Regions from separate parts of the Photobacterium sp. DNB22_13_2 genome, predicted to be linked through region 2. Evidence: riboswitches for the same ligand, from Rfam matches in the RefSeq annotation. Region 2 holds a riboswitch; each other region holds the start of a gene.

Region 1 (4,692 bases), on a different contig from region 2:
CTAAAAAAGACAATACCTATCTTTATATCAACAACAAAGATGATTTCTCACCAGTACCTGATGCTTTGTTGAAAACATTTGGTACGCCACAATTTGTCATGGTAATTAAGTTAGATGAACGCCATAAGTTGGCACAGGCAGATATCGAAAAAGTGAAAACGGAACTCAAGGGCAACGGATATTATCTGCAAGTACCGCCACCCGTGCCAAACTTACTGGAGCAATACAAAGCGGATAAAGCCGCCAGTAACAAAGGATAAACTATGCATAAGCGATTGATATCGGCCTTTGTGGCCTTAGGGTTAGGATTATCGTCGGCAGTTTATGCTGATGAGGGGTTTGATAACTATGTCGAAGGACTAAAAGTAGAAGCCCAGGAAAAAGGAATTTCGGAGTCGATTATCAACTCTGCTTTTGATGGCATAACATTTGTCGAACGCGCAGTAAAAGCGGATAAAAATCAGCCAGAGCGTAAATTGACGCTGGATGAGTATATTCCTCGTGCGGTGCCGGCTTGGAAAGTAAAACAGGCGAATGAGCTTTATCGCCAGCATAAATCAGCGCTGGATAAAATTGGTCAGCAATATGGTGTACAGCCTCGCTTTATAGTTGCCTTATGGGGGGTCGAAAGTAATTTCGGTCGTCTGATGGGGAATTATAATGTGGTTGAGGCTTTATCGACCATGGCTTATGAAGGCCGCCGTGAAGCTTTTTTCCGCGGGCAGGTAATGGCGGCGCTGGAAATATTGGATGCGGGCCATATTAGCCCTGAAGAGATGAAAGGCTCTTGGGCGGGCGCGATGGGGCAACCTCAGTTTATGCCGACGTCATTTTTGTCTTATGCAGTTGATGGCAATAATGACGGAAAGATTGATATCTGGCAGACAGAGGCTGATGTTTTTGCCTCTGCCGCGAATTATTTAAAAAAAGCGGGCTGGGATGATCAATATACCTGGGGCCGACAAGTTTCATTACCCGCTTCTATCGATGCTTCGCTGATGGGGGTTGAAAAGAGCAAAGCCAAAAGCTTAACGGATTGGCAACGATTAGGCGTTCGTCGCTTTAATGGTCAGGCACTACCGAGTGTTGATATTGAAGCGTGGCTTATTCAACCGGATGATAAACATGGTCGAGCCTACTTAATCTACGGTAATTACCAATCTTTACTTAAGTGGAACCGGTCACACTATTTCGCTTTGGCGGTAAGTCATTTAGCCGATCAAATCAGGTAATGTCATAATATGACAAATAAGCCAGACCAAAAGGTCTGGCTTTTTATGCTTTGAGGCAAGTGAAGATTCATCCTATAACCTGTGATGATGGTTTAAAACCAACGGTTAATTATTAGCTATCCTATGGCTTTCAAACTAATCGTGTTGTTATCACATGCTTGAGTTTGCATTTTTAACATATAAATCATGCGCTTACATTGTTTTATGGTGATTTTTCACAGGTAATAAAAAACCCGACAAAAGTCGGGTTTTTATAGATGTTCGTAGGTAATTTGATTTATTAGATTTCAAATTCTTCTAGAGACTTACCATCATCAAGTGCTTTTTTCAGAGCGCTTGGTGTACGGCCTTGGCCAGTCCAAGTCTTCTCATCACCGTTTTCATCGATGAAGCGGTATTTAGCTGGACGCTGTGCGCGTTTCGCTTTTGGTGCTTTATTAAGAGTTGCTAGAAGCTCTTCTGGGTCAATACCGTCAGCAAGAAGCATTTCACGGTACTGAGCTAGTTTTTCTGTACGTTCTTTTTCTTTAGCGACTTCTTCAGCTTCAGACTCTTCACGCTCAGTAACAACAGTTTGAAGTTTTTCTAGCGCTTCCTGTAGTTGTTCAAGAGAATATTCACGAGAAAGAGCGCGAAGGCTGCGAAGGTTAAGTAGCGCTTTCATTGCATCAGACATTTTTTATTTCCTGTAGGCCTAAAACTATAAATTAATAATAGCAGTGACAATTCAATAATTGCAATAATAATACTTTTAATACGGCGATGCCAATTAAAAAATGAAGGGTATATTTATTTTTTTGCAATTTACTGGGTTCATTTCTCATTTGTAATAGAATGTAATGGTCGAGATGAGTAAATATTCTTATCCACAATCAACACAGACGGTTAAATAATTGCCATCAATTTCATATGTGTTAAGTATAAAAAAGCGCTTTCAACTGTCTGATTATTGTCCTTTGTGGCAAGACTATTCACTATTTGTGTCATTTTTTTCACGTTAACTGGTTGCATTTGAATGTCTATTCCGTAGAATTGACCAGACCTAGACTAAGGGTAGAGGCGCATCGTCTATTAGTAGTAAATCGTAGGGTGATACCGATGAGGATTTACGAAAGGAGCCGTTGCCGAAGTAAGCTCGGACTATCAAGCCAGCTTGCTGGGGTTGTCACCGAATAGGGGCAACACTGCCATAGTATATAATTACATTAACTATGGAGCGCTACTGTGGAGTCGGATTAGGGGTAGTACCCTTCCTTATGCTCTTCTATACACGACAAGATGTCGTGTAAAACAGTAGATCTCCAACCAGGATCGGTTGTAGTCGAGATCATGAATATTGTAGATTTTTCCCATTCCGCCATATCATTGTTGCCACCTTTGGTTGCATTGGGCTTGGCAATCCTTACACGACGCGTTTTAGTTTCTTTGGGTGTAGGTGTCCTTCTGGGCGCATTCCTGCTGACTGATTTCTCTGTCGGCGGCACCGCAAGCTATATTGGTACCACGGTTAAAGGGCTGTTTATTGAAGACGGCGCCATTAACAGCTGGAACATGAGTATCGTCGCCTTCCTTATTTTGCTGGGTATGACCACAGCATTGCTGACACTTTCTGGCGGTACCCGTGCATTTGCAGAATGGGCACAAACCAAAATTAAGAGTAAGCGTGGCGCTAAACTGCTGGCTGCTTTCTTGGGGGTGTTTATTTTTGTTGATGACTACTTCAACAGCTTGGCTGTCGGTTCGATCTCGCGCCCAGTGACAGATCGCTTTTATGTGTCCCGTGCCAAATTAGCATATATCCTTGATTCAACAGCAGCACCAATGTGTGTACTAATGCCTGCTTCTAGCTGGGGTGCCTACATTATTACCTTGATTGGCGGTATTTTGGCATCACATGGTGTGACGGAATATACTCCGCTGGGTGCATTCGTACAGTTGGCACCAATGAATTTCTATGCAGTTTTTGCATTGCTGATGGTCTTCGTGGTGGCTTGGTTCCAAATTGATGTTGGCCCAATGAAAAAGCACGAACTGGAAGCCAGTCACTGCCGCGGCTTTGACGAGGGCGATAGTGACAGCCGTGCCAAAGATCTGAATGACGAACTTGAAATCGAAGAAAGCAAAAATGGTCGTGTTGCTGATCTTATTATGCCGATCGTGACCCTGATTGTGGCGACGTTCTTCTTTATGATCTTTACCGGTTACCAAGCTCTGGCTGCTGATGGTCTCGCATTTAGCGTGCTGGGTGCTTTTGAGAACACAGATGTAGGCATGTCTCTGGTATACGGTGGTTTGGTCGGTTTTATTGCTGCGCTAATTCCTGTAATCCGCCAACGCATTCCGATGGCTGACGTGTCTTCTACGTTATGGATCGGTGCTAAGTCGATGTTCGGAGCGATTTTGATCTTGCTGTTTGCATGGAGCATCGGCAACGTGATCAGCGATATGGCAACAGGCAAATACCTGTCGACGATGGTGGAAGGTAATATTAGTCCAATGTTGCTACCAGCTATCTTGTTCTTGCTGGCTGGCGTGATGGCGTTCTCAACCGGTACTTCATGGGGTACATTCGGTATTATGCTGCCAATCGCGGGTGATCTGGCTGCCGCGACGGATATCATGCTGATGCTTCCAATGCTAGGTGCAGTATTGGCGGGTTCGGTATTTGGTGACCACTGTTCGCCTATCTCTGACACCACGATTCTGTCGTCAACGGGTGCACGCTGCCACCACATCGATCACGTATCAACTCAGCTACCTTACGCATTGTCGATGGCCGTAGTATCAACCATCGGTTTCTTGGTGCTTGGCTTCACAAGCTCTCTGGCTGTGTCGTTCATGACGGCAACCATTGCTTTCATCGTCGCTTGTGCCTGCCTATCGTGGCTATCTCGCCGTCCTCAGGAAGCAGCGGCTAACGCTTAAGACTGACGGTTGAATATGAAAAAAGCCTGTATTTGATACAGGCTTTTTTTATTTCAGTCAGATGAGAGATTTTCCGATATCCAGTTACAAAGAAGTTGAGCTTGCTCCTTTCAATCTGAAAGGCTTTTCTGTAGCATCTCGGCTGTTTTTTCACGCACCAATCGTATTATTAGGGAAGCTTAATGGCCCAGATGTATTTCTATTATTCGGCAATGAATGCGGGTAAGTCGACAACATTATTACAGTCATCATTTAATTATCGCGAGCGGGGAATGACGCCAGTGATTTTTACTGCGGCAATTGATGATCGTTATGGCAAAGGCATGGTCAGCTCTCGGATTGGTTTGCAAGAAGAAGCTGAGCTGTTTAATGCCAGCGAGGATCTATATGTCCGCCTGCAAGATATGAATGGAACGCAAAAAATTGATTGTGTACTGATTGACGAATGCCAGTTCTTAACCAAAGAGCAGGTATACCAATTAACCGAAGTTGTCGACAAACTGAATATTCCAGTGCTTTGCTATGGTCTGCGCAG
Region 2 (4,692 bases):
GGATGGCATGAACGTCGTTGGTGACTTGTTTGGTGAAGGCAAAATGTTCCTGCCGCAGGTGGTGAAATCTGCCCGTGTAATGAAGCAGGCCGTTGCCCACCTTGAACCTTATATTAATGCCGAGAAACAAGTGGGTACCTCCAACGGTAAGATTTTGTTGGCAACGGTAAAAGGCGATGTTCATGATATCGGAAAGAACATCGTTGGCGTGGTACTTCAGTGTAACAACTACGAGATCATCGATCTGGGTGTGATGGTGCCTTGCGAGAAGATCCTCAAGGTTGCCAAGGAAGAAAATGTCGATATTATTGGCCTATCAGGGCTGATCACACCGTCGCTGGATGAGATGGTGCATGTTGCCAAGGAAATGGAGCGACAAGGGTTTGATTTGCCACTGCTGATCGGTGGGGCGACAACGTCAAAAGCCCATACGGCGGTGAAGATTGAACAGAATTACAGTCATCCGGTGGTCTACGTGAACAACGCGTCTCGTGCTGTTGGGGTCTGTACCTCCCTGTTATCTGATGAGCGGCGCCCGGCCTTTGTCGAGAAACTGGATGCTGACTATGTCAGGGTGCGTGATCAGCATAGCCGCAAGCGGCCCAAGACCAAGCCTGTTTCCCTAGAAGTGGCGCGCGCAAATCGCGTGGCGATTGATTGGGATAGCTACACGCCTCCGGCACCTCTTAAACCGGGTGTCCAGGTTTTTGAAAACTTTGATGTCGCTATCCTGCGTCAATATATCGATTGGACACCGTTCTTTATGACCTGGTCGTTGATGGGGAAATACCCGGCCATATTTGATCATGAGGAAGTGGGTGAGGAAGCTCGTCGTCTGTTTGAAGATGCCAATGACTTACTCGATCGTGTTGAACAGGAAGGCTTGATGGAAGCCCGCGGTATGTGTGCGATGTTCCCGGCCAATAGTGTGGGCGATGATATCGAAGTGTATACCGACGAATCTCGCACTAAGGTTGCCAAGGTACTGCATAACCTGCGCCAGCAGACTGAGAAGCCGAAAGGCTTTAATTACTGCCTGTCTGATTACATTGCACCGAAAGAGAGCGGTAAAGCGGATTGGATTGGCGCCTTTGCAGTAACGGGTGGGATTGGTGAGCGTGAGTTGGCCGATGCTTATAAAGCGGCAGGTGATGACTATAACGCGATTATGATCCAGGCGGTTGCCGATCGCTTGGCTGAAGCTTTTGCCGAATATCTGCATGAGCAGGTGCGTAAGGATATTTGGGGATATTCGCAGGATGAGGATTTGTCCAATGATGATCTGATCCGTGAGAAATACCAGGGAATCCGACCGGCTCCGGGTTATCCGGCCTGTCCGGAGCATACCGAAAAGGGTAGCTTGTGGGAGTTATTGAAGGTCGAAGAGACGATCGATATGTCACTGACAACCAGCTACGCCATGTGGCCAGGAGCGTCGGTATCGGGTTGGTATTTCTCCCACCCCGATTCACGCTACTTTGCGATCGCCCAGATCCAGAATGATCAACGTGACAGCTATGCTGATCGTAAAGGCTGGGATCTTATCGAGGCCGAAAAATGGCTGGGCCCGAACTTGAATAACTAGTTCTAGTTAATAGCCTCGCCTCGTTCTGAGCGGGTCACCAAAGACAAAAAAGGCGCTCACTGGGCGCCTTTTTCTTATCTTCTATTCCGATATCGATTATTCGAACAGGCCGTGATGCAATACCTTGACTACTTCGCGCGACTCTTCGGTTTTGACCAGGAAACACAGGTTGTGGGTGCTGGCGCCAAAACAGATCATGCGTGGACTGTATTGCTCCAGTCGGCTAAACACTTGGGTTGCAGCCCCTGGTGCTTCGCCTAGCTCGTTACCGATCAATGCGACTAAGCAAAGATCTTGCTCGACTTCCACACTACACAGCTTACTCAGTTGCTCCATCGCAGCGGCTGGCAGGCTTGGTGCACCACCACCGGTATCGGTTTGATCCAGAGTTAATGAAACACTGACTTCCGAGGTCGTGATCAAGTCGACTGAGATTTTGTGTTCGGCCAAAATACGGAAAACTTCAGATAGAAATCCGTAAGCATGGAACATGTTTAGGCTGGTCAGGGTGACCATGGTCTGATTGCAGCGCAATGCCAGAGCTCTGAATTTTGGTGGCTCGCTGACTTGCTGACGGATCCAGGTGCCACCTTGTTCAGGGGCTTTGGATGAACCGATGAAGACAGGGATCTGCTGGCGGACCGCTGGTAGCAAGGTCGATGGATGGAGGATCTTCGCTCCAAAATTGGCCATTTCAGATGCTTCGCTAAAGCTAATCTCACTGATCGGTTTGGCATTGGCAGTGATACGCGGGTCAGTAGAGTACATGCCCGGTACATCGGTCCATATCTCTAGGGTTTCCGCACTGATAGCCTCGGCAACCAAAGCAGCACTGTAATCGCTGCCACCACGGCCTAATGTGGTGGTTTCGCCTTCGCGGCTTGAGCCGATGAAGCCTTGGGAAACGATAATGGTATCGCCAGCTAGCAGTGGCTGCAGCTGCGAATCTGCAAGTTCGCGGATAGTTTCGATGTGCGGAATAGCTTTGCCGTATTGGCTGTCGGTACGCATCACAGAGCGAATATCGAAACGCTGGGCTGGAGCCCCCATTTCGTTGAGAATTTGGCTAAACAGGTGGGTCGACAACAACTCGCCATGGGCAACCAAGTGATCGGTCAATTTGGTCGAAGGGGTATCGGCGGCCTGCTGTGCGAGACTTGCCACGGTATTGATTAATTGTTCTATGTGGTCAGCAACGGCTTCAGGGTTGGCCAATTTGTCGATAATGTTTTGGTGTATCGATTTTAACTGCTGTAGCCGTTGGGAGCGCTGCTCGTTATCGGCAATTCCATTTGCAAGTTCAACTAACAGGTTGGTGACACCGGAACAGGCACTGATCAACACTACTTTGGCTGCAGGGTTATCCTTGATGATCGTGGCACTTCGGCTCATGGCGGCATGATCGGCTACGCTAGTACCGCCAAATTTCGCTACGGTTATCGGTGGAGGAACAGTAAAGTTATTTTCGACAAAGCTCACAACGAGTCTCCCAGTAATAAAAAGTCAAAACGCAATTCACAGGGGGCTCGGGATGGTAGTCCCGACAAAAAAGTCAGGAGAGCAAAAAGGTAAGATGTAAACCGGTACACAACCAGAAGCTCCCCATCTATTCATTACCATGGTGAATAGATGACAGCCAGAAGGATTCAACCTTCGTAGCCGATACTCCATGCCCCCTGTCATGTCGTATCTCGGCGTTACTCCCCCTCTCAAGACTGCTTCGGGGTGGGGCCCCGCAATCTAGATACCTGGGTAACGCTCCTCTTCTGTCTTCACCTGAGAAAACCTTTTCTCAGGATGAACAAAAAACGATCTATATTGAACCGGATTTCCTAGTCGGTTGTCAATTGTATAGAAATAAAATATGCATAAAAATTGCAAAAAATTGTCACAAAATTCACGGGGAGTGGTGTGCTACAAGGGGGTGTGATTTGGTATAAGCATAATTAGCCTAATACTGATATAGTCAATCAGTACCTTACAATAACGAGTTAAATGCCACGCTTACCGCCAGGGAGGAAAATAAAAATGACAATAGGTAGTTTCTATCCACCACAGCGTACCCTTATGGGACCCGGCCCATCGGATATTTACCCGCAGGTGCTACAAGCTCTGAGCCGTCCAACCATTGGTCACCTCGACCCATTATTTATCGGAATGATGGATGAGCTCAAGCAACTACTGCAATATGCTTTCCAGACTCAAAATACCTTTACCATAGCGGTTTCTGCGCCAGGTAGTGCCGGTATGGAAGCCTGCTTTGTCAATTTGGTTGAGCCGGGTGACAAGGTGATTGTCTGCCGCAATGGCGTCTTTGGTGATCGGATGCGTGAGAATGTCGAGCGCTGCGGTGGGGTTGCTGTCATGGTCGATAACAACTGGGGAGAGCCGGTAGACCCTGCCTTGGTTGCTCAAACGCTCGATAGCCACCCAGATGCCAAAATAGTGGCCTTTGTTCATGCCGAGACCTCAACTGGCGCGCTGAGCGATGCACAGGCGATTGCCAAGTTGGCTCGCGAGCATGACTGCCTGACGATTGTCGATGCCGTGACATCGCTCGGTGGCGTGCCCTTGCTGGTGGATGAATGGCAACTCGATGCGGTGTATTCCGGTAGCCAGAAGTGCCTGTCTTGTGTTCCGGGCTTGTCACCACTGACGTTTTCTGAAAAAGCGGTCGCTAAAATCCAGAGCCGCCAGGCACCGGTCCAAAGCTGGTTTTTGGATCAGAGCTTGGTACTGGGTTACTGGAGTGGTGAAGGTAAACGAAGCTATCACCATACCGCACCAGTTAATAGCCTGTATGCACTGCATGAAGCTTTGGTCTTATTGCAAAGTGAAGGCTTGGAAAATGCCTGGCAGCGCCATAAAGATGCCCACCTGGAATTGCGTGAAGGCCTAGAGCAATTAGGGGTTAAGTTTGTGGTTGACGAAGCCCATCGCTTGCCACAACTCAATGCGGTATACATTCCTGATGGCATTGATGATGCAGAGGTAAGGAAGACCTTGCTGGAACGCTATAACTTGGAAATTGGAGCTGGCCTTGGTGCGCTTGCTGGCAAAGCGTGGCGTATTGGCTTAATGGGCTATGCCGCTCGCAGTGAAAACGT
Region 3 (4,692 bases), on a different contig from region 2:
ATAACCAACAGCGGCAGACCACCAACAATGGCTGCGGTCTGTAGGGTCGATAAGCCCCCCATGAACAGTAATACCGAAGGCATAAATGACAATGCAAAGGCCCAGAACAAGCGGTTCCAGCGCATTGGGTCTTCCGTCACATTGTTCTGTACCACCGATGCCAAGATATAAGAGATCGAGTCAAACGTAGTCGCTGTGAAAATTAAACACAATAGCGTGAATGCAGCAATAACAGCGGTGCTGTATGGCAGTTGCTCAAGGATTGAGAAAATGGCTTTGGTCGCCCCTTCACTGTTAAGGATACCAACGACATCCAGCGCGCCTGACAGCTGCAACGATAGACCGTAGTTACCCAAAATCATGAAGAACAAAAAGCAGCCCATCGACCCAAAGAAGATCGACCCCGTTACCATTTGCTTGATAGTACGGCCACGGGAGATCCGCGCAACAAACAAGCCCATGCTCGGTGCGAACACCAGCCACCACGCCCAGTAGAAAATGGTCCAGTCCTGTGGGAAATGGGTATTTTCAAAAGAGCCATAGCCGCCGAACGGTTCAGCCCATGTCGCCATTACAAAGAAGTTCGACAACATACGGCCCAGTGAATCAAGCCCGGTTTCCAGCATGAAAATGGTGGGACCAGAGATCAACACAAAGGCCAATAAGCCAAGCGCGCCCCAAAAGTTGATATTACTGAGGAACTTGATCCCTTTTTCCATCCCGGCGTAGGCCGAGTACGCAAAGATCGCAGTACAGAGCATCAACACAATAATCTGGGTCACAGTGTCTTTTGGTACGCCAAAGAGATAGTGAGCACCTTCGGTGATCAAGGGAGCGGCAAGGCCAAGCGTTGTCGCACCACCACCGAGAAGACCAAAGATAAACAGCACATCAATGACCTTGCCCAACCAGCCATAGCTGCGGGCTTCACCAATCACCGGCATCAACGCCGCCGATACTTTTAGCACTGGCTGCTTACGAACATAAAAGAAGTACGCAATCGGCAGGGCCGGTACTAAGTAGATAGACCAAGCAATCGGTCCCCAGTGAAACAAACCATAAGTTGCGGCCCAGCGAACCGCCTCTTCACTCCCCGGCTCAAGCTGGAACGGAGGGGCTTGGTAATAATAAGCCCACTCTATCGTTCCCCAGTACAGGATACTGGCACCGATACCACCACAGAACAGCATCGCTGCCCAGGAAGCCGTGGTAAATTCAGGCTTTTCATCAGGGTCCCCCAACTTGATTTGGCCAATGTCAGAAAAAACGATGTAAATCATAAAGAAAAATGCAGCGACACCGAGCGACAAATAAAGGAAACCGAGCTTGTCGGTCATAAAAGTTTTGGCGATGGCAATCCATTCGGCACCTTGCACTGGAAACAGCAGCAAGGGCACCACAACCGAGATCAACATACCCAACGCCCCGAAGAACGTCGGCTTGTCGATCAATTCAAAGTGTTTACGAGAAAACACGTGAGCTCCTTAAAATAAAATCCCATAGTGGGTAAGTGGGATAATCAAGAAAAGGGGGCAACTGTACAAACCAACATTCTAATGAACACGATGAAAAAAGCTGATTATTAGCTGACATAATTATTCAGCCGTATATAATGTTAGACTTATCACCAAAAACCAGTAGGATTAACGGTGATATTCCCTAAATCAGTAGAGGCGCGCTGCCTAAAAGTAACCGAGCAGAGGGTGATACCTGTGAAGCCGGAGAAAGGAGTCAGCGCCGAAGTGACTGCAGCTATCAACTCAGTCGCTGGGTCTGTGTCGAATAGGCATAGAACTGCCATAGTATTTACCTATGGAGCGCTACCTGAGGGGGTAACAAGTCATACCTATCTTCGTCTTAGTTACACTTCCTTTCGGTAGATCTCCACCTTTAAGTTGTAGGTGTGATGAGATCATGAACCTTGTAGATTTTTCGGACTCTCTATTGTCCGTTGTCCCTGCCATGCTGGCTGTTATCCTTGCCGTTACTACTAGGCGGGTTTTGCTTTCCCTTGGATCCGGTATCTTTGCCGGTGCCATGATGCTAAACCAATATTCACCATTAGAATCTTTGCAGTACTTGGTTGAAAAAGTCCTGGCGATTGTCTGGGTTGATGGCGCAATGAACGGTGACAACGTCAACATGATCATCTTCATGTTACTGCTTGGTGCGCTTATCAGCTTGATGAGTGTATCAGGTGCAACCCAAGCGTTCGCCGACTGGGCAGCGGTACGCTGTAAAGATCGCCGCAGTGCCAAGTCCCTAACCGGTTTGATGGTCTTCATCTTCTTTATTGATGACTTCTTCCACAGCCTGTCTGTGGGTGCCATCTGTCGCCCAGTCACCGACCGTTTCAATATCTCACGTGCCAAATTGGCCTACTTGCTTGATTCAACCGCAGCACCAGTGTGTGTGCTAATGCCGATCTCGTCATGGGGTGCCTATATCATCGCCCTAGTTGGCGGCATCATGATGGCTCACGGTGTGACGGATCAGAGCCCGATCTCGGCCTTTGTCGAGATGATGCCAATGAACCTGTATGCGGTATTCACTTTGGTCATGGTGCTGTGTGTTATTGCCTTCCAACTTGATATCGGCCCAATGCGCAAGCATGAGAAATGGGCACTGGAAGGCAAGCTATGGGATGAATCCAAGGGCAAACCTGCTGGTTTGGAGGTTGAAGTACCAGAATCAGCCAAAGGCGGCATGATCGACATGGTATTGCCTATCCTGACCCTGACGATGGCGACAGTCTTTTTCATGGTGCAATCGGGCGCAGATGTACTTGCTGCCAAAAGCGAAGCCTTCAGCGTAATTGGCTCATTCGAGAACACTGATGTGGGCTCCTCACTGGTATACGGTGCGATTTGTAGCCTAGTGGTTTCTATTACACTGGCTCTTCGCCTGAAGTTGGGTACGGACAGCTGGATGAAAGCGGCACCACAGGGTATTTCTGCTATGATGCCAGCGATCATCATCCTGTTCTTTGCTTGGACTATTGGTGCCGTTGTCCGTGACATGCAAACCGGTATTTACCTCGCTTCAATGTCAAACGGCAACCTGCCTGTTGAGCTGCTTCCAGCGGTTGTCTTCCTACTGTCTTGTGCAATGGCGTTTGCTACCGGCACCAGCTGGGGCACCTTCGGGATCATGTTACCGCTAGCCGGTGATATTGCTGCAGCCAGTGACATTGCACTACTGCTTCCTATGCTATCCGCTGTATTGGCTGGCGCAGTATTTGGGGATCACAGTTCGCCAATTTCAAGCACCAGTATCCTGTCGGCGACCGGTGCCGGCTGTCACCATATGGACCATGTTATGACCCAGCTACCGTACGCATGTTCGGTTGCTTTCGGTGCCCTACTGGGTTACCTCGCTATCGGTTACACTCATTCTGCTTGGGCGGGTGTTGCTGTAAGTGGTCTTTGGTTCCTGGCCTTCTGTGCCTTTGCGGTTCGCAAGAGCAAGCCTGTTATGGCTGCCGAGCCTGTAACAAGTTAAACCGTCAACGAATTTTAGGACGAGACGCTCATCCAAAAAGAGCAAGGCCATTTGATGGCCTTGCTCTTTTTTTATGACCATCCACCAGCTAGCTACTGGCTGTGCTTGATTTGCAGATCAGAAAAATAGGCATCATTCCCAGGCTGGGTAATCAATCCGATGACCCCTTTGTGCTCTGAGCCGTGGAACAAGCGCTCAACCACCAACACTTTTTCACCATCGATATAAAAAATCGCTTGGTTGTTATTTATTTCAGCCGTTAATTTAAACCACTGGCCGGGGCGTATCTTCGCAGCTGTTTCATACTGGCCCGGAGCGCTTTCTCTCAGCACATCCCCAGAATGGTCGGGATAAGAAAAATACTGAATCGTTAACTCTCGCTGCGCTTCATCTTCCGACATCGCATTAACTGGACGTAAGTAAACCCCTTCGTACTTTGATTTATCTTCACTGACCCGAAAGACAATACCGACAAAACCGTTGGCTGACTCGCCATTTGCCGTCTCAGAGGCTTGCTGTTGTGGCTCACCCGCCATCAATAGCTCAATCGTACCGTCACGGAACGAAAGCGTCTGCAAAGCAAGGTAGGTACAATTGTCGCAGCCCCCTTGTGCCTGCGATTTATGCTCCGGTGACACCGACACATGTATTCCTTTTTGGCCATGGTACTCAACCACTTCGGCCTTAACACCTTTGGCTACCGTATTATCCAAGGTGTCCAACGGAAAATGTTCAAAGTCCAATGCCGACACAATCGACGAAAACAGCCCAATGCATAACGTGATTACCCAATTACCAATTGGTTTGATCAAACTTTTCTGTCTGTTCATTACGGTTACCTAGCAGGATGTTTATTTCAAGTTAGCTGAAAAGAAATTCATCCCCTGCTCAAAAATAAGACAACATTCTCTGTGATGAAAATAAAGTCGCACACATTGTCATACTTTTGATGCACGTCAGCCCAAAAAATAATACAACTCATTACAATAAGCTACTAAACACTATACAAGAAATTTTATATCACTAAATAGTGCGACATTTTCAAAGCAAAAGACTGCTTACGTTTTCTTTTTTGAATTTTTATACAACAAAGCTTAATCGGAACAACAACCATGAGAATTGGAATTTTATACGGTGGAGATTCAAGTGAGCGTGCAGTCTCGTTAAAATCGGGCAATTGCATAGCCGATG

Evidence for each region. Region 2 has a riboswitch for lysine ahead of lysC (lysine-sensitive aspartokinase 3). Riboswitches for the same ligand answer to the same signal wherever they lie in the genome.
Region 1: linked by a shared signal. The riboswitch ahead of ACVA58_RS02510 (Na+/H+ antiporter NhaC family protein) and the one ahead of lysC (lysine-sensitive aspartokinase 3) in region 2 are both predicted to bind lysine.
Region 3: linked by a shared signal. The riboswitch ahead of ACVA58_RS10700 (Na+/H+ antiporter NhaC family protein) and the one ahead of lysC (lysine-sensitive aspartokinase 3) in region 2 are both predicted to bind lysine.

Annotation. Positions count from the first base shown of each region.
Region 1 covers NZ_JBNNXU010000001.1:587,653-592,344, reverse strand. The annotation lists gene ACVA58_RS02525 (YcgL domain-containing protein) at 1-260, shown strand, start outside; gene ACVA58_RS02520 (lytic murein transglycosylase) at 264-1,232, shown strand; gene ACVA58_RS02515 (H-NS family histone-like protein) at 1,513-1,908, opposite strand; lysine riboswitch at 2,279-2,462, shown strand; gene ACVA58_RS02510 (Na+/H+ antiporter NhaC family protein) at 2,562-4,157, shown strand; gene ACVA58_RS02505 (thymidine kinase) at 4,340-4,692, shown strand, end outside.
Region 2 covers NZ_JBNNXU010000013.1:5,147-9,838, forward strand. The annotation lists gene metH (methionine synthase) at 1-1,585, shown strand, start outside; gene lysC (lysine-sensitive aspartokinase 3) at 1,682-3,064, opposite strand; lysine riboswitch at 3,173-3,359, opposite strand; gene ACVA58_RS17840 (pyridoxal-phosphate-dependent aminotransferase family protein) at 3,614-4,692, shown strand, end outside.
Region 3 covers NZ_JBNNXU010000005.1:340,498-345,189, reverse strand. The annotation lists gene ACVA58_RS10705 (BCCT family transporter) at 1-1,475, opposite strand, end outside; lysine riboswitch at 1,661-1,831, shown strand; gene ACVA58_RS10700 (Na+/H+ antiporter NhaC family protein) at 1,915-3,501, shown strand; gene ACVA58_RS10695 (family 16 glycoside hydrolase) at 3,594-4,331, opposite strand; gene ACVA58_RS10690 (D-alanine--D-alanine ligase family protein) at 4,614-4,692, shown strand, end outside.